3 regions of the Streptomyces sp. NPDC060366 genome follow, and region 3 is predicted to be linked to each of the others. Evidence: riboswitches for the same ligand, from Rfam matches in the RefSeq annotation. Region 3 holds a riboswitch; each other region holds the start of a gene.

Region 1 (7,090 bases), on a different contig from region 3:
CGTCGAAGAGTTCCGGCTCCTCCTTACGGACGGTGTCCACGACCTCGAAGGCGAAGTTCATGTGCATCGTCTCGTCGCGGAAGACCCAGTTGGTGCCGGTTGCCAGCCCGTGCAGCAGGCCGCGCGAGCGGAACCAGTAGACGTACGCGAACGCTCCGTAGAAGAACAGGCCCTCGATACAGGCCGCGAAGCAGATCAGGTTCAGTAGGAAGCGGCGCCGGTCCGCCGCCGACTCCAGGCGGTCGATCTTCTCGACCGAGTCCATCCACTTGAAGCAGAACTGCGCCTTCTCGCGGATCGACGGGATCTCCTCGACCGCGTCGAACGCCGCCGCGCGGTCCGCCGGGTCCGGGAGGTAGGTGTCGAGCAGCGTCAAGTAGAACTGGACGTGCACGGCCTCCTCGAAGAGCTGGCGCGAGAGATAGAGCCGAGCCTCGGGGGAGTTGATGTGTTTGTAGAGCGTCAGCACCAGATTGTTGGAGACGATCGAGTCGCCCGTCGCGAAGAACGCGACCAGCCGGCCGATCATGTGCTGCTCGCCCGGGGAGAGCTTGGCGAGGTCGGTGACGTCGGAGTGGAGGTCGACCTCCTCGACCGTCCAGGTGTTCTTGATCGCGTCCCGGTAGCGCTCGTAGAAGTCCGGGTAGCGCATGGGGCGCAGGGTCAGTTCGAAGCCCGGGTCGAGCAGGTTCTTCTCTACGGCAGGGTTGGTCATTACTGGCAGGCCTCGCAGGACTCGGGGTTTTCCAGGGAGCAGGCGACGGCGTCGGCGTCCGGCGCCATCTGTGCGGGTACGGGTACGGCGGCGGCCACCGGCTGCGACTTCGCCGCGCGGGCGATCCGCGTCGCCGGGCGCGACCGCAGGTAGTACGTGGTCTTGAGCCCCTTCTTCCAGGCGTACGCGTACATCGAGCTGAGCTTCCCGATGGTCGGCGTCTCCAGGAACAGGTTCAGCGACTGGCTCTGGTCGAGGAACGGGGTACGCGCCGCCGCCATGTCGATCAGGCCGCGCTGCGGGATCTCCCACGCCGTGCGGTACAGCTCGCGCACCTCGGCCGGGATCCAGCCGAAGCCCGCCACCGAGCCGTTGGACTCGCGCAGCGCCTCGCGGGACTGCGCGTCCCACACGCCGAGCTTCTTCAGCTCGGCCACCAGATAGGCGTTGACCTGAAGGAACTCGCCCGACAGCGTCTCGCGCTTGAAGAGGTTGGAGACCTGCGGCTCGATGCACTCGTACACCCCGGCGATCGAGGCGATGGTGGCCGTCGGCGCGATGGCGAGCAGCAGGGAGTTGCGCATACCGGTCTTCGCGACGCGCGCCCGCAGCGCATCCCACCGCTCGGGCCAGTTGAGCTCCACGTCGTAGTGGTCCGGGTGCAGCACCCCGCGCGCGGCGCGGGTCTTCGACCAGGCCGGCAGCGGGCCCTCGCGCTCGGCGAGGTCGCAGGACGCCTCGTACGCGGCCAGCATGATCCGCTCGGCGATACGGGTGGAGAGCGCCGCGGCCTCGGCGGAGTCGAACGGCAGCCGCTTCTTGAAGAAGACGTCCTGGAGGCCCATCACACCCAGGCCCACCGGGCGCCACTTGGCGTTGGAGCGGCCGGCCTGCTCGGTCGGGTAGAAGTTGATGTCCACGACCCGGTCGAGGAAGGTCACGGCGGTGCGGACGCTGTCGTCCAGCCGCTCCCAGTCCAGCTCGCCGCCCTCGGTGACGAACGCGCCGATGTTGACCGAGCCGAGGTTGCAGACGGCCGTCTCGCCGTCGTCCGTGACCTCCAGGATCTCGGTGCAGAGGTTCGAGGAGTGCACGACGGCGCCGGGCTCGGCGGTCTGGTTCGCCGTACGGTTCGACGCGTCCTTGAAGGTCATCCAGCCGTTGCCGGTCTGCGCGAGGGTACGCATCATGCGGCCGTACAGCTCACGCGCCGGGATGGTCCTGCGAGCCTTGCCCGCCGCCTCGGCCGCCCGGTACGCCGCGTCGAAGTCGTCGCCCCACAGGTCGACCAGCTCGGGCACGTCGGAGGGCGAGAACAGCGACCAGTCGCCGTCCGCGTCGACCCGGCGCATGAACTCGTCGGGGATCCAGTGCGCGAGGTTCAGATTGTGCGTACGGCGCGCCTCCTCGCCGGTGTTGTCGCGCAGCTCCAGGAACTCCTCGATGTCCGCGTGCCACGTCTCCAGGTAGACGCAGGCCGCGCCCTTGCGCCGGCCGCCCTGGTTGACGGCGGCGACGGAGGAGTCCAGCGTCCGCAGGAACGGGACGATGCCGTTGGAGTGCCCGTTCGTGCCGCGGATCAGTGAACCGCGGGCGCGGATACGGGAGTACGAGAGGCCGATGCCGCCCGCGTGCTTCGAGAGGCGCGCCACCTGGTGGTAGCGGTCGTAGATGGAGTCCAGCTCGTCCAGCGGGGAGTCCAGCAGATAGCAGGACGACATCTGGGGGTGGCGGGTGCCGGAGTTGAAGAGCGTGGGTGAGGAGGGAAGGTAGTCGAGCCGGCTCATCAGGCCGTACAGCGCGGCGACTTCGTCCATGGCGGCCGGGGAGTCGTCCTTGGCCAGCCCGGACGCGACGCGCAGCATGAAGTACTGCGGCGTCTCGATGACATCGCGGTTGATCGGGTGCCGGAGCAGATAGCGGCTGAAGAGGGTGCGCAGGCCGAAGTAGCCGAAGCGGTCGTCGGCGGCGGGGTCGAAGAGCGCGTCGAGGCGGGCGGCGTGGCGGGTGACGAACGCGGCCGTACGGTCGGCGATCAGACCCTGCGCGTGGCCCACGGCGACCGAGGAGGAGAAGGAGACGGCACCCTGGCCGGCGGCCTCGTCCGCGATGGTGCGGGTGAGGAGGCGGGCGGCGAGACGGGAGTACGCGGGGTCCTCGGAGATGAGCCCGGCGGCGGCCTCGGTGGCGAGTTCGCGCAACTCGGCCTCGTCCGAGGCGGCGTTGCGGCCACGGAGCGCGGCGGCGGCGACCCGGCCGGGGTCGGTGTCGGCGAGGTCGGCGGTGAGGTCGGTGAGGAGCCGCAGAAGGCTCGTACCGGGTCCGTCGGCCGGTACGGCCGTGTCCCGTCCCCGCTCTGAGATCGCTGAAGCCGGATCGGCTGGCGCGATGGTCACGTGGTGCTCTCCCTCGCTCGGCTCTGGGCCACGAGGAAGGGGGCACGGCGGCGCACGCCCGCGTACGCCGTCCCGGAAACGGGCAGCGCGCGGCGCGGCGTCCACCGGCCCAGCCTCGGGGCCCGGACGTCTCGGCACCCGGATCGGTCGAGCCGGATGCGCCGTCGGCAGGTGCTCGGACTCACGGGCGCGACAAAGCGCACCACAGCACACCGTTGCGGGACAGTTCCGGATTTCCACCGGATTCTCCTGCGGCGACAGCAGACTTGAGCATACATGTGGGGCTCGTTGGCGACGGCACCCCCCACATGTTGTGTCGTGGGTGTTCAGCCTTGCCCTGGATCGACCCCGAAACGCCTTAGATTTCCAGGCTGTAGGTGAGCAGGGACAGCCCCGGGACGGGAGACCAGTCGCGCTCCGGGGTCCGTACGAAGCCCAGGCGCTCGTAGATCCGGTGGGCGCCCAGCATTGCCTTCTGGGTGGACAGCCGCACCCGTACGCACCCCTCGGTGGCCCGTGCGCGGGCCACGCACTCCCGTACCAGCGCGTCGCCGACACCCCGCCCGCGCGCGGCGGACGCGACGGCCAGCATCCGGAACTCGGCCTCCCCGTCCCCGGCCAGATCGGCCCACGCGGACGGTCCGGAGACGTGGGCCACCCCACCGAGCACGCGCCCGTCCCCGCCGACGGCTACGAGCACCTCGGCCCCCTCGGCACGCGCCGCGACGTCCCGCAGGGTCGCCAGATAGGGGTCCCCATCCCCGAAGTCCAGCAGCCCGTCGTCCAGATAGGCGCGCGCGGTTATCTCGCCGAGCGCGTCGTACTCGGCGGGCTCGGCCGCTCTGATGGTGAAGTCGGTCGCCGGCCGTGTCGTCTGATCCATCCATGCAGTGTGCGACACGACGAGGACCGGCCGCACTGACCCCGCACGACGAAGGGCCGCCACTCCCCGCAGGGGAACGGCGGCCCTTCAGTCACCGCTCAGCAGCAGCGGAACCCTTCCCTCGGGTCCGCCTCGCGCGCGTCCATGCGGCTCCGTTCGAAGGCCCGGCGCGTCACAGGCTCCGCCGTCGGGTCACAGGCGCGGGTGTGGGCCACGTAGTGGTCGTACGCCGATTCGCCCGTCAACTCCCGTACGTACCAGCGGATCCGGCCCACCGCGTGGCGCACCTTCGCCGCGGAGGTCATGACGAGCCCGTCCCCGCACCCGCCCCGGCGGACGCCTTCGCCTCCGCCGCCGCCAGTTCCGCCTTCTCCTCCTTCGTCGGGAACATGCCCGCCGGTGCGACCAGTTCCGACTTCACGTACGGCGTCTCCGAGAGCTTCACGCTCTCCGGGTGCCGGATCGCCTTGTAGCAGACCCGTCCCGCGTCCACGATGACCACGATGATCAGGATCGCGAAGAGCGCGCAGAGCACGCCGTCCACCGTCGAGTTGGTGACGACCGTGTGCATGTCGTCCATCGTCTTCGCCGGCGGGAGCACCTCGCCGTTGTCGATGCCCGTCTGGTAGACCTCGCGCTGCTTGAAGAAGCCGACCTTCGGGTCCTCGGAGAAGATCTTCTGCCAGCTCGCGGTGAGCGTGACCGCCGCGTCCCAGGCCAGCGGAACCGCCGTCACCCAGGCCCATTTGAGCCGTCCGGACTTCACCAGCAGCGTCGTGCAGACGGCGAGCGCCACCGCCGCCAGGAGCTGGTTCGCGATGCCGAACAGCGGGAAGAGCTGGTTGATGCCGCCCAGCGGGTCGTGCACGCCGACCCAGAGGAAGTAGCCCCACGCGCCGACGACCACGGCGCTGGCGAACCAGACGCCCGGCTTCCAGCTGACCTGGCGCATCGGCTTGTACACGTTGCCGAGCATGTCCTGGAGCATGAAGCGGCCGACGCGCGTACCGGCGTCCACCGTCGTCAGGATGAACAGCGCCTCGAACATGATCGCGAAGTGGTACCAGAACGCCTTCATCCCCGCGCCGCCGATGACGGACGAGAAGATCTCCGCCATGCCGAGCGCGAAGGTCGGCGCGCCGCCGGTGCGGGACAGCAGGCTCGACTCCTCGACGTCCTTCGCCGCCTGGGCGAGTTGGTCCGGCGAGATCGTGAAGCCGAGGTTGGCGACCGCCTGGGAGGCGGATTCGACCGTGCCGCCGATGACTCCGGCGGGGGAGTTGATCGCGAAGTACAGACCCGGGTCGATGATGCACGCCGTGATCATCGCCATGATCGCGACGAACGACTCGGTGAGCATCGCGCCGTACCCGATCATCCGGATCTGGGTCTCCTTCTGCACCATCTTCGGCGTGGTGCCCGAGGAGATGAGTGAGTGGAAACCGGACAGCGCGCCGCACGCGATCGTGATGAAGACGAACGGGAACATCGATCCGGCGAAGACCGGACCGTCACCGCGGCTCGCGAACTCCGTGACCGCGTCCATCTTCATCGTCGGCATCGCGACGACCACACCGATGGCCAGCAGCGCGATCGTGCCGACCTTCATGAAGGTCGACAGATAGTCGCGCGGCGCCAGCAGCATCCAGACGGGCAGTACGGACGCGAGGAAGCCGTACACGATCATCCAGATGACCAGCGTGCCGGCCTCCAGCGTGAAGGTGTCGGCGAGCGACGACTCGGCGACCCAGCCGCCGGCCACGATCGCGAGCAGCAGCAGCGCCACGCCGATGAGCGAGACCTCGCTGACCTTGCCCGGCCGCATCACCCGCAGATACACGCCCATGAAGAGCGCGATCGGGATGGTCATCGCGATGGAGAAGACACCCCACGGCGAGTCGGCGAGCGCGTTGACGATGACCAGTGCCAGCACCGCCAGCAGGATGATCATGATGAGGAAGACCGCGATGAGCGCGGCGGCGCCGCCGAACGGGCCTATCTCGTCGCGGGCGATCTGGCCGAGCGAACGGCCGTCGCGGCGCGTGGAGAAGAACAGCGTGATCATGTCCTGGACCGCGCCCGCGAAGATGACACCCGCGACGATCCAGATCGTGCCCGGCAGATAACCCATCTGCGCGGCCAGCACCGGCCCGACGAGCGGTCCCGCGCCCGCGACGGCCGCGAAGTGGTGGCCGAAGAGCACGCGCCGGTCGGTGGGGTGGAAGTCGACACCGTTGTCGAGCCGTTCGGCGGGTGTGGCCCGTGTCTTGTCGACCTTCAGGACCCGCCGGGCGATGAATCTGGAGTAGAAGCGGTAGGCGATCGCGTACGAACCGAGTGCCGCGGCCAGCATCCAGGCCGCGGAGATCTCCTCACCGCGCGACAGCGCGAGGACACCCCAGGCGACCGCGCCCACCAGAGCGACGAGCGCCCATATGACGATCGACTTCGGCGTGAGACGCCCGGACGATTTCGGTGCGGAACTTGGCTGTGCCGGCTCTGGCATGGCGAGTCGTCCCCTCACTGGATCACCTGCTGAAACTCGCAGGAAATCTAGGGGACCTTTTCGGCACGCGTCACCCCCCGTCCGCATATCGGTACGGCAACAGTGTGCGTTCCGTACTCCTGCGTCGGTTCCCGAACATGCCCTTTGACGTGGGCTTCCGCCGATTTCGGCAGTCGGCCGGCCGGTGTCAGTCGGTCGGTCTGCGCAGCCGCGCCACGAACTTGTACCGGTCGCCCCGGTACACCGAGCGGACCCACTCCACGGGCTCCCCGGCGGTGTCGATCGAGTGCCGCGAGAGCATCAGCATCGGCAGGCCCACATCCGTCCCCAGCAGCCCCGCCTCGCGCGGTGTCGCCAGCGACGTCTCGATCGTCTCCTCGGCCTCCGCGAGGTGCACGCCGTACACCTCGGCCAGCGCCGTGTAGAGGGAGGTGTACTTGACGAGCGAACGGCGCAGCGCGGGGAAGCGTTTGGCCGAAAGGTGTGTGGTCTCGATCGCCATCGGCTCGCCGCTCGCCAGCCGCAGCCGTTCGATGCGCAGCACGCGCCCGCCGGCGGTGATGTCGAGGAGTCCGGCGAGCGTGTCGTCG
Region 2 (7,090 bases), on a different contig from region 3:
ACCGCCGTACGGCCGTCATCGTGTGCGCGTCCTCGCCCGTCATACCGACGGCGAAGGGCCCGTGGGCGTTGATGTGGCCGACCAACTCCCGCTGGACCCGCCCGCTCAGCACCATGCGCACGACTTCCATGGTCTCCGGTGTGGTCACCCGCAGACCTGCCTCGAACCGGGTCTCCAGGCCGAGGCGGTCGAGCATCGCGCTGATCTGCGGCCCGCCCCCGTGTACGACGACCGGGCGCAGGCCGGCGTGCCACAACTCCACGACGTCCCGGGCGAATGTCCGCCGCAGGTCGGCGTCCACCATGGCATTGCCGCCGAACTTGACGACGACGGTGCTGCCTCTTGCGGGCGTCGCGGTCCGTTCGGTCATGGTCTCCGTCTCTCGTGGTGTCCGTGGCGACGCATTGTTAGCTTAGCCTAACCTAAATGAGAAACGCCGTTGGTCGAACCGGTCACGAATGAAGAAGCGTCAGGTCTCCCGGCACGGTTAGCGTCAGAGGCACTTCACACCGATCACGACCGGGAGAGTGACAGCGATGAGCCCCAGCACCGGCTTCTCCGAGCAGGAACGTGCCGCCATCAAGGCGCGCGCCGCGGAGCTGAAGAAGGAGACGACCCGTGGCCGGGGCAACAAGGCGGCCGCCGAGGAACTCGACGTGCTGTCGAAGATCGCGGACATGGAGGCGTCGGACCGCGCGGTGGCCGAACGTATCCACGCCGTCGTCACCGCCAACGCCCCCGAACTGGCGCCGAAGCTCTGGTACGGCCAGCCGGCCTACGCCAGGAAGGGGAAGGTGGTGTGTTTCTTCCGCAGCGGGCACGTCGACAAGGAGCGTTACTCGACCTTCGGCTTCACCACCGAGGCGAACCTCGACGACGACAGCGGTCTGTGGCCCACGTCCTTCGCCGTGACCGAGTTGAGCGAGAAAACCGAAGCCACCATCGCCGCCCTCGTGAAGAAGGCCGTCGGCTGACGGCGTGCGGGAGCCCTCGGATCAGGGCTTGCGGGCGATTCCCGCATAGCAGGCGGCTTCCGCGTCCGTGACGTTCTCGGCCTGGTCCCCCTCGGTCGGGCGCCAGCGCTGGGTGGGGACGACGCCGGGGGCCAGGAGTTCCCAGCCGTCGAAGAGGCGGGCTATCTCGGCGTGGGGGCGCGCCTGGCCGGGGGTGCCGGCGGCGCGGTAGGCGCCGGTGAGCCGGGCGATTCCCTCGGGGTCGAAGTCGGGGGTGACATGGGTGATGGTGAGGGTGCTGCCCGAGGGGAGTGCCGCTTTGAGATGTTCGACGATGCCGTGCGCGCCGCCCTCGACACGGTCGTCGGTGACGAAGTGGAGAAGGGCGTTGAGGCTCAGCGCGATGGGCCGCTCGAAGTCGAGCGTGGCGGCTATCTCCGGTGTCGCCAGCAGCGCGGCAGGGTCGGTGACGTCGGCGTGCGCGTACGAGGTGTGGCCCTCGGAGTGGCTGTGGAGCAGGGCCCGCGCATGGGCCAGGACGATCGGATCGTTGTCCGTGTAGACCACGCGCGCCGCGGGGGTGACCTCCTGGGCGACCTCATGGAGGTTGGGGGAGGTGGGGATGCCCGTGCCGATGTCGAAGAACTGGGTCATGCCCTCCTGGGCGAGGAACCGCGTCGCGCGCCGCATGAAGCGCCGGTTGATGCGCGCGGTGGCCAGGAGGGAGGGGAAGGCGGCCAGGGCTTTGCCAGCCGCTTCCCGGTCGGCGGGGAAGTTCGTCGTGCCGCCGAGGTAGTAGTCGTACATCCGAGCCGAATGCGCCTGATCCAGCTTCAGGTCCACCGTGCCGTTCTCCGTCATGCCACGCCCCCAGGGGTTGTCCGGTGTCCGCGGCCCGGGTACGCGCCGCGCCGACGCCCCCTCCGCCACCGGGGTTCACTTCCCGTCGTCCGCACGGGACAACCGTGGGAGCGGGGGCGTTCCGCCGGGGCCATGGCGGCCCGTTCGGACGAACGGGAACACGTTTCCGAAACCGCCACCCGAACGTCTAAGTAGTCATACTATTACCGTCGGCGAAGATAATTGACCGAAGGTTTGCACAAGGAGCCCGTTCATCCGGTTGGCTGTCGAGTGAGACATCCCGTCTCCACCGACATCCCCTCCACCGTGGAGCGGCACGGTGCCCCAGCCCCCCCAAGGACATGCGTGGAACTCGATCGGGAAGCCCAGGCGATTCGCCTCCCGGCAACCGAAGTACGCGCCGGGGCACGCCACCTCCGCAGTCCGCAGTACGCCCCCCACACACCGTCGGGCGCCGCCCTGACGCCGGACGCGCCGACCCCCGCGTCCGAGAGCGGAACGTGATGGCCGCACCAACCCCCAAGACACGGGGCGCCAACGCCCCGAGCCCCAGAGACGCCCCCGGCGAGGACTCCCGACAGGGACGGCTGGGACTGACCTTCGACGCCTTCCACGACTACCACCGCGAGTTATGGATGCGCTACGCCCACACCCAGGTCGGCGGGCGGCCCGCGGCCGAGACCGTCGTGGACAACGCCTGCGCACACCTGAAGCGCGACTGGAAACACGCCCTCGCCCAGGAGTCGGTCTCCCGGTACGCCTGGTCGCTGCTGAAGGAAGAGACCCACCGCTGGCTCGGCGAACGCGGACTTCAGCCGCTCCTGGTCGGCACCGCCGCCTTCCACGCGGCCATCGCGAAACTCCTCCGGCACGACACCCGTGACGAGTTCACCGTCCTGGAAGACGAACTCGGCCTGTACGGCGCCATCGCGGAACTCCCGGAGCGTCAGTACGACGTCATTGTCCTGCGGTTCGTCCTCGGCGAGGACGAGGAGAATGTCGCGGAGTACCTCGGCATCGAGCTCGCCACCGTACGATCCCAGGCACAGCACGCCCGCCGCCGCCTGGCACGCGAACTCAGCCTGGCCATCGAACCGACCGAGACGGAAGGGTAGACGTGCGCACCAACGACCACGCCTCCATCGGCGCCCTGCTGGACCAGGCAGAGGTCCTCGTCGACACCTACACCGACTACGACACCGAAGCCGCCCGGCAACGGGTCGACGCCAAGGCCGCCCGCGTACATCCCGACTCCGCCACCGGCGCGCCGCGCACTCCCGCCGCGCACGAGCAGGCGGCCCGCGATCTCGACCTCGCGGTCGCCCTCATCGTCGACACCCCACAGGCGGCAACGGCCCTGGCACGTCTGGCCGATGACGACCGGCCGGACCCCGAGGGCGCGGTCGTCTTCGGCGCGCTGCTCCACCTGGCGCGCGATCACGACGCGGCCCAGTTCTGGTGGCAGTTCGCCGCGGGTGGCGGCAACCGCACCGCCGCCTTCTGCCTCTACCTCGCCCACGGTCGGCGTGCCGAGTTCAGCGACGCCCGGCACTGGCGCGCGGAGGCCCGCAGACTGACGGCCCCGGACAGCGCACAACCGGCCCCGGCCGCACGCCCGCTGCTGCCGGAGAGCATCCGCCACCAGCTGCTGACCCAGTGCCGCTCCGGCAGCCGCCCCACGCTTCCGGCCCGTCTGGAAGCGGTCATCAACCGCCTTCCCGTCGACCCGGACCACGACTTCGGTACGATCCCGCGCCCCGTCCCCACCCTGACGCGCGACCTTCCCCACAGCCACCAAGTCGCCCCGTGCGGCGGGGCGTCCGGGGGAGACGACGCGTAGTCGGCCCGACGCCGTTAATCCGGATGACTCGGGACGGTGGTCGTTCCTACCCTGACCCCCATGGACATCGAGGGGCACCTGCTGAACGTGGTCGATGTCGAGGCGACCTGCTGGGAGGGAGAGCCGCCACTCGGGCAGGTGAGCGAGATCATCGAGATCGGGCTGACGGTCGTCGACCTGCGCGCGGGCGAGCGCCTCGCCAAGCACCGGCTGCTGGTACGCCCGGCCCGGTCCGAGGTGAGCCCGTTCTGTACGGAGCTGACGGGGCTGACACCCGCCGAGGTGGCCGGGGGGCTGCCCTTCGCCGAAGCCTGCCGGGTACTGGCGAGCCACCACCGCGCGGGCCGGCTTCCCTGGGCCAGCTGGGGCGACTACGACCGTAACCAGTTCACCCGCCAGTGCCGGCGGACGGGTACGGAGTACCCCTTCGGCCACCGGCACACCAACGCGAAGGTCGCCTTCACCGCCTCCTACGGCCTGCGGCGCCGCCCGGGAATGGCCCAGGCACTGAGGGTGGCCGGCCTCCCGCTGGAGGGCCGCCACCACCGGGGCGACGACGACGCGTGGAACATCGCCGCCCTGGTCGTGCGACTGGCGGGCCGCGGAGACTGGCCCGCCGCGTCCTGAGCGGCACCGGGAATCGCGACGGCGTCGCGCCGGCACGCGCCCGCGTTCCGGCTCGTCCATTTCACCGTCCGCGATGTGGTCAACACGTGTGCGCCCGCCACTGGGCCCTCTAGGCTGGTCGGTGCAGCTGGTTCGTTCCTGTCCGCCAGGCAGGTGCGTCGTAAGAGGGAACCCGGTGGGAATCCGGGACTGCCCCGCAGCGGTGAGTGGGAACGACCGCCGTCATACGCACTGGGCCCGGACGGGTCTGGGAAGCGACGGCCAGTAGGTGTCTCGTGACCGATACGAGACGGGCCCACGAGTCCGAAGACCTGCCCGTTGCCCGTGCGTGAACGATCGCGCGCGGTTGTTCCGGTGACCTCGTGGGCGGGTCGGCGTACATATCGAGCGGCAGTCGCGCGCAACGCGCGACGTGGTCCGCACGGTCGGTCGTCCCTTCGCGCCCGCGTCCCGTCCCCGGGACTCAAGGACACATCTCGCGAAGGAGAGTTCCGTGACAGCGCAGTCCGCAGCCGCGGCAGCACGGGCCACCGTGTACGGCTACCCCCGCCAGGGACAGAACCGGGAACTGAAGAAGGCCGTCGAGGGCTACTGGAAGGGCCGCGTCGACGCCGACGCCCTCCGGAAGACCGCCGAGGATCTTCGCCGTTCGAACTGGCGGCAGTTGGCCGACGCCGGCATCCATGAAGTGCCCTCCGGCGACTTCTCCTACTACGACCACGTCCTAGACACCAGCGTCATGGTCGGCGCCGTCCCCGCGCGGCACCGCGCGGCGGTCGCCGCCGACTCACTGGACGGCTACTTCGCGATGGCGCGGGGCACCCAGGACGTCGCGCCGCTGGAGATGACGAAGTGGTTCGACACCAACTACCACTACCTGGTGCCCGAGCTCGGCCCGGACACCGACTTCTCCGCGGACCCGACCAAGCAGGTCGCCGAGTTCAGGGAAGCCCTCGCGCTCGGCCTCACCGCCCGTCCGGTCCTGGTCGGGCCCATCACCTATCTCCTGCTCGCCAAGCCCGCCCCGGGCGTGGCCGCCGACTTCGAGCCGCTGACACTGCTCGACCGGCTCCTTCCCGTGTACGCCGAGATCCTGGCCGACCTGCGCGCGGCCGGCGCCGACTGGGTGCAGCTGGACGAGCCCTCGCTCGTGCAGGACCGCACCCCGGCCGAGCTGAACGCCGCCGCCCGCGCCTACCGCGACCTGGGCGGTGCGACCGACCGGCCCAAGCTGCTCGTCGCCTCCTACTTCGGGCGGCTCGGGGACGCGCTGCCCGTGCTCGCCAAGGCCCCGATCGACGGGCTCGCGCTCGACTTCACCGAATCGGCCGCCACCAACCTCGACGCACTCGCCGCCGTGGGCGGGCTTCCCGGCAAGCGCCTGGTAGCGGGCGTCGTCAACGGACGCAACATCTGGATCAACGACTACGAGAAGTCCCTCGCCACACTGGGCACGCTCTTCGGCCTCGCCGACCGCGTCGACGTCTCCGCCTCCTGCTCCCTGCTGCACGTCCCCCTCGACGCCGGCGCCGAACGCGACATCGACCCCGAGATCACCCGCTGGCTCGCCTTCGCCCGGCAGAAGACGGAGGAGATCGCGGTACTGGCGCGCGGACTCGGGCAGGGCACCTACTCCATCACGGCCGAACTCATCACCAACCGCGCGGCCCTCGCCTCCCGGGCCGGCTCCGCGCTCACCCGCGACCCGGCCGTGCGCGCCCGCACCGCCGCCGTCACCGACGCGGACGCACGGCGCTCCCAGCCGTACACCGAACGCACCACGGCGCAGCGGGCGCGCCTCGGCCTTCCGCCGCTGCCGACGACCACCATCGGCTCCTTCCCGCAGACCGCCGAACTGCGCACCGCACGGGCCGACTTGCGCGCCGGGCGGATCGACACCGCCGGATACGAGGAGCGGATCAAGGAAGAGATCCGGGAGGTCCTGTCCTTCCAGGAGAAGGCCGGGCTCGACGTCCTGGTGCACGGTGAGCCCGAACGCAACGACATGGTGCAGTACTTCGCCGAGCAGCTGACCGGTTACGTCGCCACGAACCACGGTTGGGTGCAGTCGTACGGCACCCGTTACGTACGCCCGCCGGTCCTCGCCGGGGACATCTCCCGGCCCGAGCCGATGACGGTGCGCTGGACCTCGTACGCGCAGTCGCTCACCGGCCGTCCGGTGAAGGGCATGCTCACCGGGCCCGTCACCATGCTCGCCTGGTCCTTCGTCCGCGACGACCAGCCGCTCGGGGACACCGCCCGCCAGGTCGCACTCGCCCTGCGCGACGAGGTCAACGACCTGGAGGCGGCGGGCACCTCGGTCATCCAGGTCGACGAACCCGCTCTGCGCGAGACACTGCCCCCGCGCTCCGCCGATCACGCCGACTACCTGGCGTGGGCGACGGAGTCCTTCCGCCTCACCACCGGCGGGGTACGCCCGGACACCCAGATCCACACCCATATGTGCTACGCCGAATTCGGCGACATCGTCCAGGCCATCGACGACCTCGACGCCGACGTCATCAGTCTGGAGGCCGCCCGCTCCCACATGCAGGTCGCCGGCGAACTCGCCGCGCACGGCTATCCGCGAGAGGCCGGACCCGGTGTCTACGACATCCATTCCCCGCGCGTCCCGAGCACCGAAGAAGCGACAGCCCTTCTCCGTAAGGGACTTGAGGCCATCCCGGCCGAACGTCTCTGGGTGAACCCGGACTGCGGCCTGAAGACCCGCGGCTGGCCCGAGACCAGGGCCTCACTGGAGAACATGGTCGCCGCCGCCCGCGAGGTCCGCTCGCGACTGGCCACCGAC
Region 3 (7,090 bases):
GGCCGAGTTCGCCGGGGAACTCCACCTGGTCGAAGTCGATGCCGAGCGCGGTGGCGGGGTCGCCGTGGTGGAGCTGGGGCGTGAGCCGGACGCGGCTGCCGGCGTGGAGGGTGCCCCGCCCGACGCGTTCCAGTCTGCGCACGACCGTGTCGGCGGGGTGCGGTACGTCGTCGATGACCGGACCGACGACCGCCTGGACGTCCGCGGACTCCAGGCCGTACGTGCCGGGGCGCAGGGAGGCGAGACAGCGGGTCAGGGTGACGCGGCCGGCGGCCGTGGCGTGCACGGCGAGCCGTGGGTCGCCCGGCAGTGGTCGTCCGGGGGGCGCCTTGAGCGCGGCGTCGCTGGCGTACCGGCCGGCCGCCACAGCGGCCGTGCCGACACCGATCACTGTGGTGACGGCTGCTGCCGTCGCTCTGGCCGGGCGCATTCCCCCAGTGTCGGTACGGACGGCCGGTACGGCCAGTGGAGCGGGCGTCCGGGGTGAGGTTCCGGCGGCCCGCGGGGGGCCGATCCCGCGTGGTCAGCCGCGCTGGCCGTAGCCCCTGAGCTGCTCCTCGACGTCCCGTACCTGCTGCCGGGAGAGCAGGGCCGGCGTACGGCCGGGGACGGAGGTGGCGGTGAGCCACAGACGGCACATCCACTCCAGCTGTGCCGTGCGGTCGTACGCCTTGTCCAGGGTGTCCGCGTAGGTGAGGGTGCCGTGGTTCTGAAGCAGACAGCCCGTGCGGTCGCGCAGCGCGCGCAGCATGTGCTCCGCCAGGGCGTCGGTGCCGTACATCGCGTACGGGGCGACCCGGACCGGCCCGCCGAAGTCCGCCGCCATGTAGTGGATCAGCGGGAGTTCGGGGACGAGGGTGGAGACGGCGGTGGCGTGGACGGCGTGGGTGTGCACCACGGCGCCGGCGGTGGAGTTCCGGTAGACCTCCAGATGCATCGGCAGCTCGCTGGTGGGCCGGAGGCGGCCGACGACCTGCCGGCCGTCCAGGTCGACGGCGACGGTGTCCTTTGGCGTCAGCCGGTCGTACGGCACTCCGCTCGGCGTGACGAGGACGAGCTCCCCGACGCGTACGGACACGTTGCCCGAGGTGCCGACGACCAGTCCGTCGGCCGCGCTCCGGCGGGCGGTCGCGACGAGGTCCCGCCAGGCCTGTTCGATCTCCGGCCCGTCCGGGTGCCCCTGTTCGTGCCCGTGCCCGCTCCCGTGGTCGTGTCCGTGCGTGTGTCCGGTTTCCGTCATGCGGCGATTTTGCCAGTCGGCGCAAGGGAGTTCGCGGGGTCCGCGGGTCCCTCGGTGAGGTGAATCTCTCCCCGCCGCCGACCCCGGCGGGCGGGCCGCGCCGGATGCCCGGCAGGGGGCCGGAATCGGGGCGGAATCGGAGCGGGGGCGGGGCGCCGCACGGGTCGAGCGGAATCCGCGTGGCGCCCCCGGCACCGGGAGTGACACACCCGTTCACAAGCGGAGCGACCACACTCTGTTGGGAGTCACCGCAACGCCTGCCTCAGTTCATCTTCCGTTCACTCAGCATCCCTACGTTCCTGAACGGCCACTGACGTCAAACGATTGCCTGGGTAAATGGAACACATCACGCTGCTGCTCGCGATCGTGATCGTGACGGCTCTCGTGTTCGATTTCACGAACGGTTTCCACGACACCGCCAACGCGATGGCGACGACCATCTCGACCGGCGCACTGAAACCCAAGACGGCGGTGGCGATGTCCGCCGTGCTCAACCTCGTCGGCGCGTTCCTGTCCGTCGAGGTCGCCAAGACCATCTCCGGCGGGCTCATCAACGAACAGGGCATCCAGACCGAAGTCATCTTCGCGGCGCTCGTCGGCGCCATTCTGTGGAACCTGTTCACCTGGCTGCTCGGCCTTCCGTCGAGTTCCTCCCACGCTCTGTTCGGCGGACTCATCGGCGCCACGCTGATGTCCGTCGGCACCTCCGGTGTCAACGGCGGGGTCGTCGTCACCAAGGTCCTGCTCCCGGCGCTCGCCGCGCCGCTGGTGGCCGGTCTGGCCGCGATGCTGGCCACCCGGCTGACGTATCGCATCGGCCGCAACACGGACGAGAAGGACACGGCGAAGGGCTACCGCGCGGGACAGATCGCGTCGGCCGGCCTCGTCTCCCTCGCCCACGGCACCAACGACGCGCAGAAGACCATGGGTGTCATCACCCTCGCGCTGGTCACCGGCGGCGTCCTCGCCCCCGGCTCCAACCCCCCGATGTGGGTCATCGTCTCCGCCGGTGTCGCGATCGCGCTCGGTACCTACCTCGGCGGCTGGCGCATCATCCGCACCATGGGCAAGGGCCTCACCGACCTCCGGCCGCAGCAGGGCTTCGCCGCCCAGACCAGCGCGGCGACCGTCATCCTCGCCTCCTCCCACCTGGGCTTCTCACTCTCCACCACGCAGTCCTGCTCCGGTGCCGTGATGGGCGCCGGCCTCGGCCGCAAGGGCGGAGTCGTCCGCTGGTCGACCGCCACCCGGATGTTCATCGCCTGGGGGCTGACGCTGCCGGCCGCCGGTCTGGTCGCCGCGGGCGCCGAGTTCCTGACCAAGCAGGGTCCGTGGGGTGTCGCGGTCACGGCCGCGCTGCTCGTCGGTCTCTCGGCGGTCATCTGGCTGGCGTCGCGCCGTCAGCCGGTCGACCACACCAACGTCAACGAGGCGGACGAGCCGGCCGCCGCCGAGCCCGTGGGTGTCGTGACCGCCGCCATCGCCGCCGTCACCCCGCCCCCCGTGGGCGGCCCGGCGTCGGAGATCGCCGCCACCATCCCGGCCCCGGGCCCCGGGGAACCCACCGCCGAACCGGCCCGGACCGCGACGGTCTGACGAAGCGAAGGACACTTTCAGCATGAACATCGACTGGGCGGCGCTCGGCTCCGTCTTCGGCGTCAGTCTCGTGGCCACCATCGCTCTGGTGGGTCTGTTCACCCTGGGCATCGTGGGGCTCTCGAAGGGCGCGTCGGGCGCGTCGGCCACGGCCTCCGGCTCCACCGGCTCCGGCTCCGCGGCGCTGGCCCGCACCGGCGCGTACGTCTGCTTCGGTCTGTGCCTGGCGGCCGTGTCGTACGGGATCTACATGATCGTCGCCTGAGCGGGACGATCGAGCACGGCTGAGGGGGGTGGCCCGGACCGGGTCGCCCCCCTCAGCCGCGTTCCGGTCCCGTGGGCAGCCGCGCCGTGTGGGCCTCAGCACACTGCCCCGCCGCAGGTCAAAGCCCGGTTGACGGGGGTTCGCACGCGTGGTGGACTGCCGAGGCCAATACGGCGACAGCGAAGAGGAAGCCGGTGCGAATCCGGCGCGGTCCCGCCACTGTGACGGGAGACAGCCATGTCTCCCGGAGCCAGGAACTCTTGTCGCCGCATCACGTCGAACCAGGGCGCGGACCCTGAGTGAGGACATGTCGCCATGCCCGGCTGCGGTTCAGCTGTCGCGTCCAGTGCTGTGAGTACGAGACCCCCGAGAACCTCCCGAGGCGTATCGGCGGGCTGAGCGATGCGTGCCGAGTATTCGGCGGGCCGTGAAGTACCGGCCCCGGGAAGCGTTTTCGCGTACGGCGCCGCCGCCGGTCTGCTCGCCGACCGGCTCCTCGGCGACCCCCGGCGCGGCCATCCGGTCGCGGGTTTCGGGCGGGTCGCGGGCGCCGTCGAGCGTCTGCTGTGGCATGACCACCGGGGCTGGGGCGCGCTGCACGCCGTCGTGTGCGCCGGGGGTGCGGCCGGGGTGGCCGCTCTCGTCTCGCGCGGACTGCGGGACCGTACGGCCGCGTCCGTCGTCCTGACCGCCGCCGTCACCTGGACCGTGGTGGGCGGTACGTCGCTGGGGCGCGAGGCGCGCGCCGTGGGCGGGGCGCTGGCGGCCGGTGACGTGGAGGTCGCGCGGGAGTGGCTGCCGCGGCTGTGCGGGCGGGACCCGCAGAGCCTGGACGAGCAACAGATCGCCCGCGCCGTCGTGGAGTCCGTCGCCGAGAACACCTCGGACGCCGTCGTGGGAGCCCTGGTCTGGGGCGCGTTCGGCGGGGTGCCGGGGCTGGTCGCGTTCCGCGCCGTCAACACGCTGGACGCGATGGTCGGGCACCGTTCGCCGCGCCATCTGCGCTTCGGCTGGGCCTCGGCGCGGCTGGACGACGTGGCCGGCTGGCCGGGAGCCCGGCTGACGGCCGCGCTGGCGGCGGTGGCGGGCGGCGCGCCCGCGCGGGCGCTCGGCGTGGTGCGGCGCGACGCGGGCCGCCATCCGAGCCCCAACGCGGGCCCCGTGGAAGCGGCGTTCGCGGGCGCGCTGGGCGTGCGGCTCGGCGGCACCCTCGCGTACGGCGGACGGGTCGAGCACCGGCCGGTCCTGGGCGGCGGGGGACGGCCGGTCGAGGTGGCCGACATCGAGCGGGCGGTCCGGCTGTCGCGCCGCGTCGGCGCGCTCGCGCTCGGCGTCTGCGTGGCCGGGCGGCTGCTGGCCGGCAACCTCCTGAAGAGGAGGGCCCGATGAGCGAGGGGTCGATGGGCGGAGGGCGAAGGCGCGGCGGCGGGCTGCTCGTCGCGGGCACCACCTCCGACGCCGGAAAGAGCGTCGTCACGGCGGGCATCTGCCGCTGGCTCGTACGCCGGGGCGTGAAGGTGGCGCCCTTCAAGGGGCAGAACATGTCGCTGAATTCGTTCGTGACGCGCGAGGGCGCCGAGATCGGCCGGGCGCAGGCGATGCAGGCGCAGGCCGCGCGCGTCGAGCCGACGGCGCTGATGAATCCCGTCCTGCTCAAACCCGGCAGCGACCGCAGCAGTCAAGTGGTGCTGATGGGGCGGCCGGTGGGTGAACTGAGCGCCCGCGGCTACCACGGCGACGGCGCGGGCCCCGGCCGCCAGGAGACGCTGCTCGGCACCGTCGTGGAGTGCCTGGAGGAGCTGCGGAGCACGTACGACGCGGTGATCTGCGAAGGCGCCGGCAGTCCGGCCGAGATCAATCTGCGGCGTACCGACATCGTCAACATGGGTGTCGCGCGGGCGGCCCGGCTGCCGGTCGTCGTGGTCGGCGACATCGACAGGGGCGGCGTCTTCGCGTCGTTCTTCGGTACGACGGCGCTGCTGAGCCCCGAGGACCAGGCGCTGATCGCCGGTTATCTCGTCAACAAGTTCCGCGGCGACGTGTCGTTGCTGGAGCCGGGTCTGGAGATGCTGCGCGGGCTGACCGGCCGCGCCACGTACGGTGTGCTGCCCTTCCGGCACGGTCTGGGCATCGACGAGGAGGACGGCCTGCGGGTCTCGCTGCGCGGCGCCGTACGCGAGTCGGTGGTGGCACCTCCGTACGGAGAAGAGGTCCTGCGGGTCGCCGTCTGCGCGGTGCCGCTGATGTCCAACTTCACCGACGTGGACGCGCTGGCGGCCGAACCGGGCGTCGTGGTGCGGTTCGTGGACCGCCCCGACGAGATCGCCGACGCGGACCTGGTGATCGTCCCCGGCACACGCGGCACGGTCCGCGCGCTGGCCTGGCTGCGCGAGCGCGGTCTCGCCGACGCGCTGCTGCGGCGCGCCGCCGAGGGTCGCCCGGTCCTCGGGATCTGCGGCGGCTACCAACTCCTCGGCGAGCACATCGAGGACGACGTCGAGTCCCGCGCGGGCGCCGTCGCCGGACTGGGACTGCTGCCCGTACGCGTCGAGTTCGCCCGCGAGAAGACCCTGGCGCGGCCCGTCGGCGAGGCGCTGGGCGAGCGCGTCGAGGGATACGAGATCCACCACGGCGTCGCCTCCGTGGAAGGCGGCGACCCGTTCCTCCTCGACAGCGGCGGACGCCGCCTCGACGGGTGCCGCTCGGGCCAGGTGTGGGGTACGCACTGGCACGGCTCGCTGGAGAGCGACGGCTTCCGGCGCGCCTTCCTGCGCGCCGTGGCCACGGCGGCGGGGCGCCGTTACGTACCCGCCCCCGACACCTCGTTCGCCACGCTGCGCGAGGAGCAGCTCGACCTCCTCGGAGATCTGATCGAAGAACACGCGGACACGGACGCGCTGCTGCGACTGATCGAGTCGGGCGCCCCGTCAGGACTTCCCTTCATCGCACCTGGAGCGCCATGACCACCGCGCCTGTCAACAGCCCCGCACCGAGCGTGCTGTTGCTGTCCACCGCCGATACGGATCTGCTGGCGGCCCGTGCCTCGGGCGCCCCGTATCTCATCGGCAACCCGAACCGCGTCGACCCCGACGGGGACCTGCCCGCGCTGATCGCGGGCGCGCGGATCGCCGTCGTACGCCTGCTCGGCGGCAAGCGCGCCTGGGAGGACGGTCTCGCGGCGCTCGCCGCGTCCGGCATCCCGACCGTGCTGCTGGGCGGCGAGTCCGTACCGGACGCGGAGCTGATGGCCGACTCGTCGGTGCCCGCCGGTGTGGTGGCCGAGGCACTGCGCTATCTCGTCGAGGGCGGGCCGGAGAACCTGGCGGAGCTGGCGCGGTTCCTCTCCGACACCGTGCTGCTCACCGGCGAGGGGTTCGAGGCGCCGCGCACGATGCCCGAGTGGGGCGTGCACGGCGAGCGCGCCTCCGTGGAAGGCCGGCCGACGGTCGCGGTCCTCTTCTACCGCGCGCACCATCTCTCCGGGAACACCTCCTTCGTGGACGTGCTCTGCGACCGCGTCGAGGAGCGGGGCGCCAACGCCCTACCCGTCTACTGCGGTTCACTGCGCGGCGCCGATCCCGCCCTGTACGAACGGCTCGGTGCGGCGGACGCGCTGATCGCGACCGTCCTCGCCGCAGGCGGCACGCGCGCGTCGGACGCGTCGGCGGGCGGCGACGACGAGGCGTGGGACATCGGGGCGCTGGCCGATCTCGACGTGCCCGTCCTGCAAGGGCTCTGTCTGACGTCGTCGCGGGCCGCCTGGGACGCGTCGGACGCCGCGCTGTCCCCCATGGACGCGGCGATGCAGGTCGCGATCCCGGAGTTCGACGGGCGGCTGATCACGGTCCCGTTCTCCTTCAAGGAGGAGGGCCCGGACGGGGTCCCGGTGTACGCCGCCGACCCCGAGCGGGCCGGCCGGGTCGCCGGGATCGCGGTGCGGCACGCGCGGCTCGCGCACAAGCCGAACGCGGAGAAGAAGCTGGCCGTGG

Evidence for each region. Region 3 has a riboswitch for cobalamin ahead of ACFWHU_RS05070 (cobalamin biosynthesis protein). Riboswitches for the same ligand answer to the same signal wherever they lie in the genome.
Region 1: another riboswitch for cobalamin. It lies ahead of ACFWHU_RS11040 (ribonucleoside-diphosphate reductase subunit alpha); the one in region 3 lies ahead of ACFWHU_RS05070 (cobalamin biosynthesis protein).
Region 2: another riboswitch for cobalamin. It lies ahead of metE (5-methyltetrahydropteroyltriglutamate--homocysteine S-methyltransferase); the one in region 3 lies ahead of ACFWHU_RS05070 (cobalamin biosynthesis protein).

The regions. Positions count from the first base shown of each region.
Region 1 is NZ_JBHXDC010000003.1:466,700-473,789, forward strand. Features, by position in the region: gene ACFWHU_RS11035 (ribonucleotide-diphosphate reductase subunit beta) at 1-715, opposite strand, end outside; gene ACFWHU_RS11040 (ribonucleoside-diphosphate reductase subunit alpha) at 715-3,111, opposite strand; cobalamin riboswitch at 3,260-3,392, opposite strand; gene ACFWHU_RS11045 (GNAT family N-acetyltransferase) at 3,470-3,994, opposite strand; gene ACFWHU_RS11050 (YbdD/YjiX family protein) at 4,093-4,299, opposite strand; gene ACFWHU_RS11055 (carbon starvation CstA family protein) at 4,296-6,500, opposite strand; gene ACFWHU_RS11060 (GntR family transcriptional regulator) at 6,688-7,090, opposite strand, start outside.
Region 2 is NZ_JBHXDC010000005.1:386,661-393,750, reverse strand. Features, by position in the region: gene argB (acetylglutamate kinase) at 1-370, opposite strand, end outside; gene ACFWHU_RS16650 (DUF1801 domain-containing protein) at 537-974, shown strand; gene ACFWHU_RS16645 (SAM-dependent methyltransferase) at 996-1,814, opposite strand; gene ACFWHU_RS16640 (RNA polymerase sigma factor) at 2,318-2,929, shown strand; gene ACFWHU_RS16635 (hypothetical protein) at 2,932-3,654, shown strand; gene ACFWHU_RS16630 (exonuclease domain-containing protein) at 3,715-4,281, shown strand; cobalamin riboswitch at 4,412-4,615, shown strand; gene metE (5-methyltetrahydropteroyltriglutamate--homocysteine S-methyltransferase) at 4,775-7,090, shown strand, end outside.
Region 3 is NZ_JBHXDC010000002.1:50,020-57,109, forward strand. Features, by position in the region: gene ACFWHU_RS05050 (alpha/beta hydrolase family protein) at 1-430, opposite strand, end outside; gene ACFWHU_RS05055 (class II aldolase/adducin family protein) at 524-1,240, opposite strand; gene ACFWHU_RS05060 (inorganic phosphate transporter) at 1,577-2,836, shown strand; gene ACFWHU_RS05065 (hypothetical protein) at 2,859-3,101, shown strand; cobalamin riboswitch at 3,237-3,384, shown strand; gene ACFWHU_RS05070 (cobalamin biosynthesis protein) at 3,504-4,490, shown strand; gene ACFWHU_RS05075 (cobyric acid synthase) at 4,487-6,064, shown strand; gene cobN (cobaltochelatase subunit CobN) at 6,061-7,090, shown strand, end outside.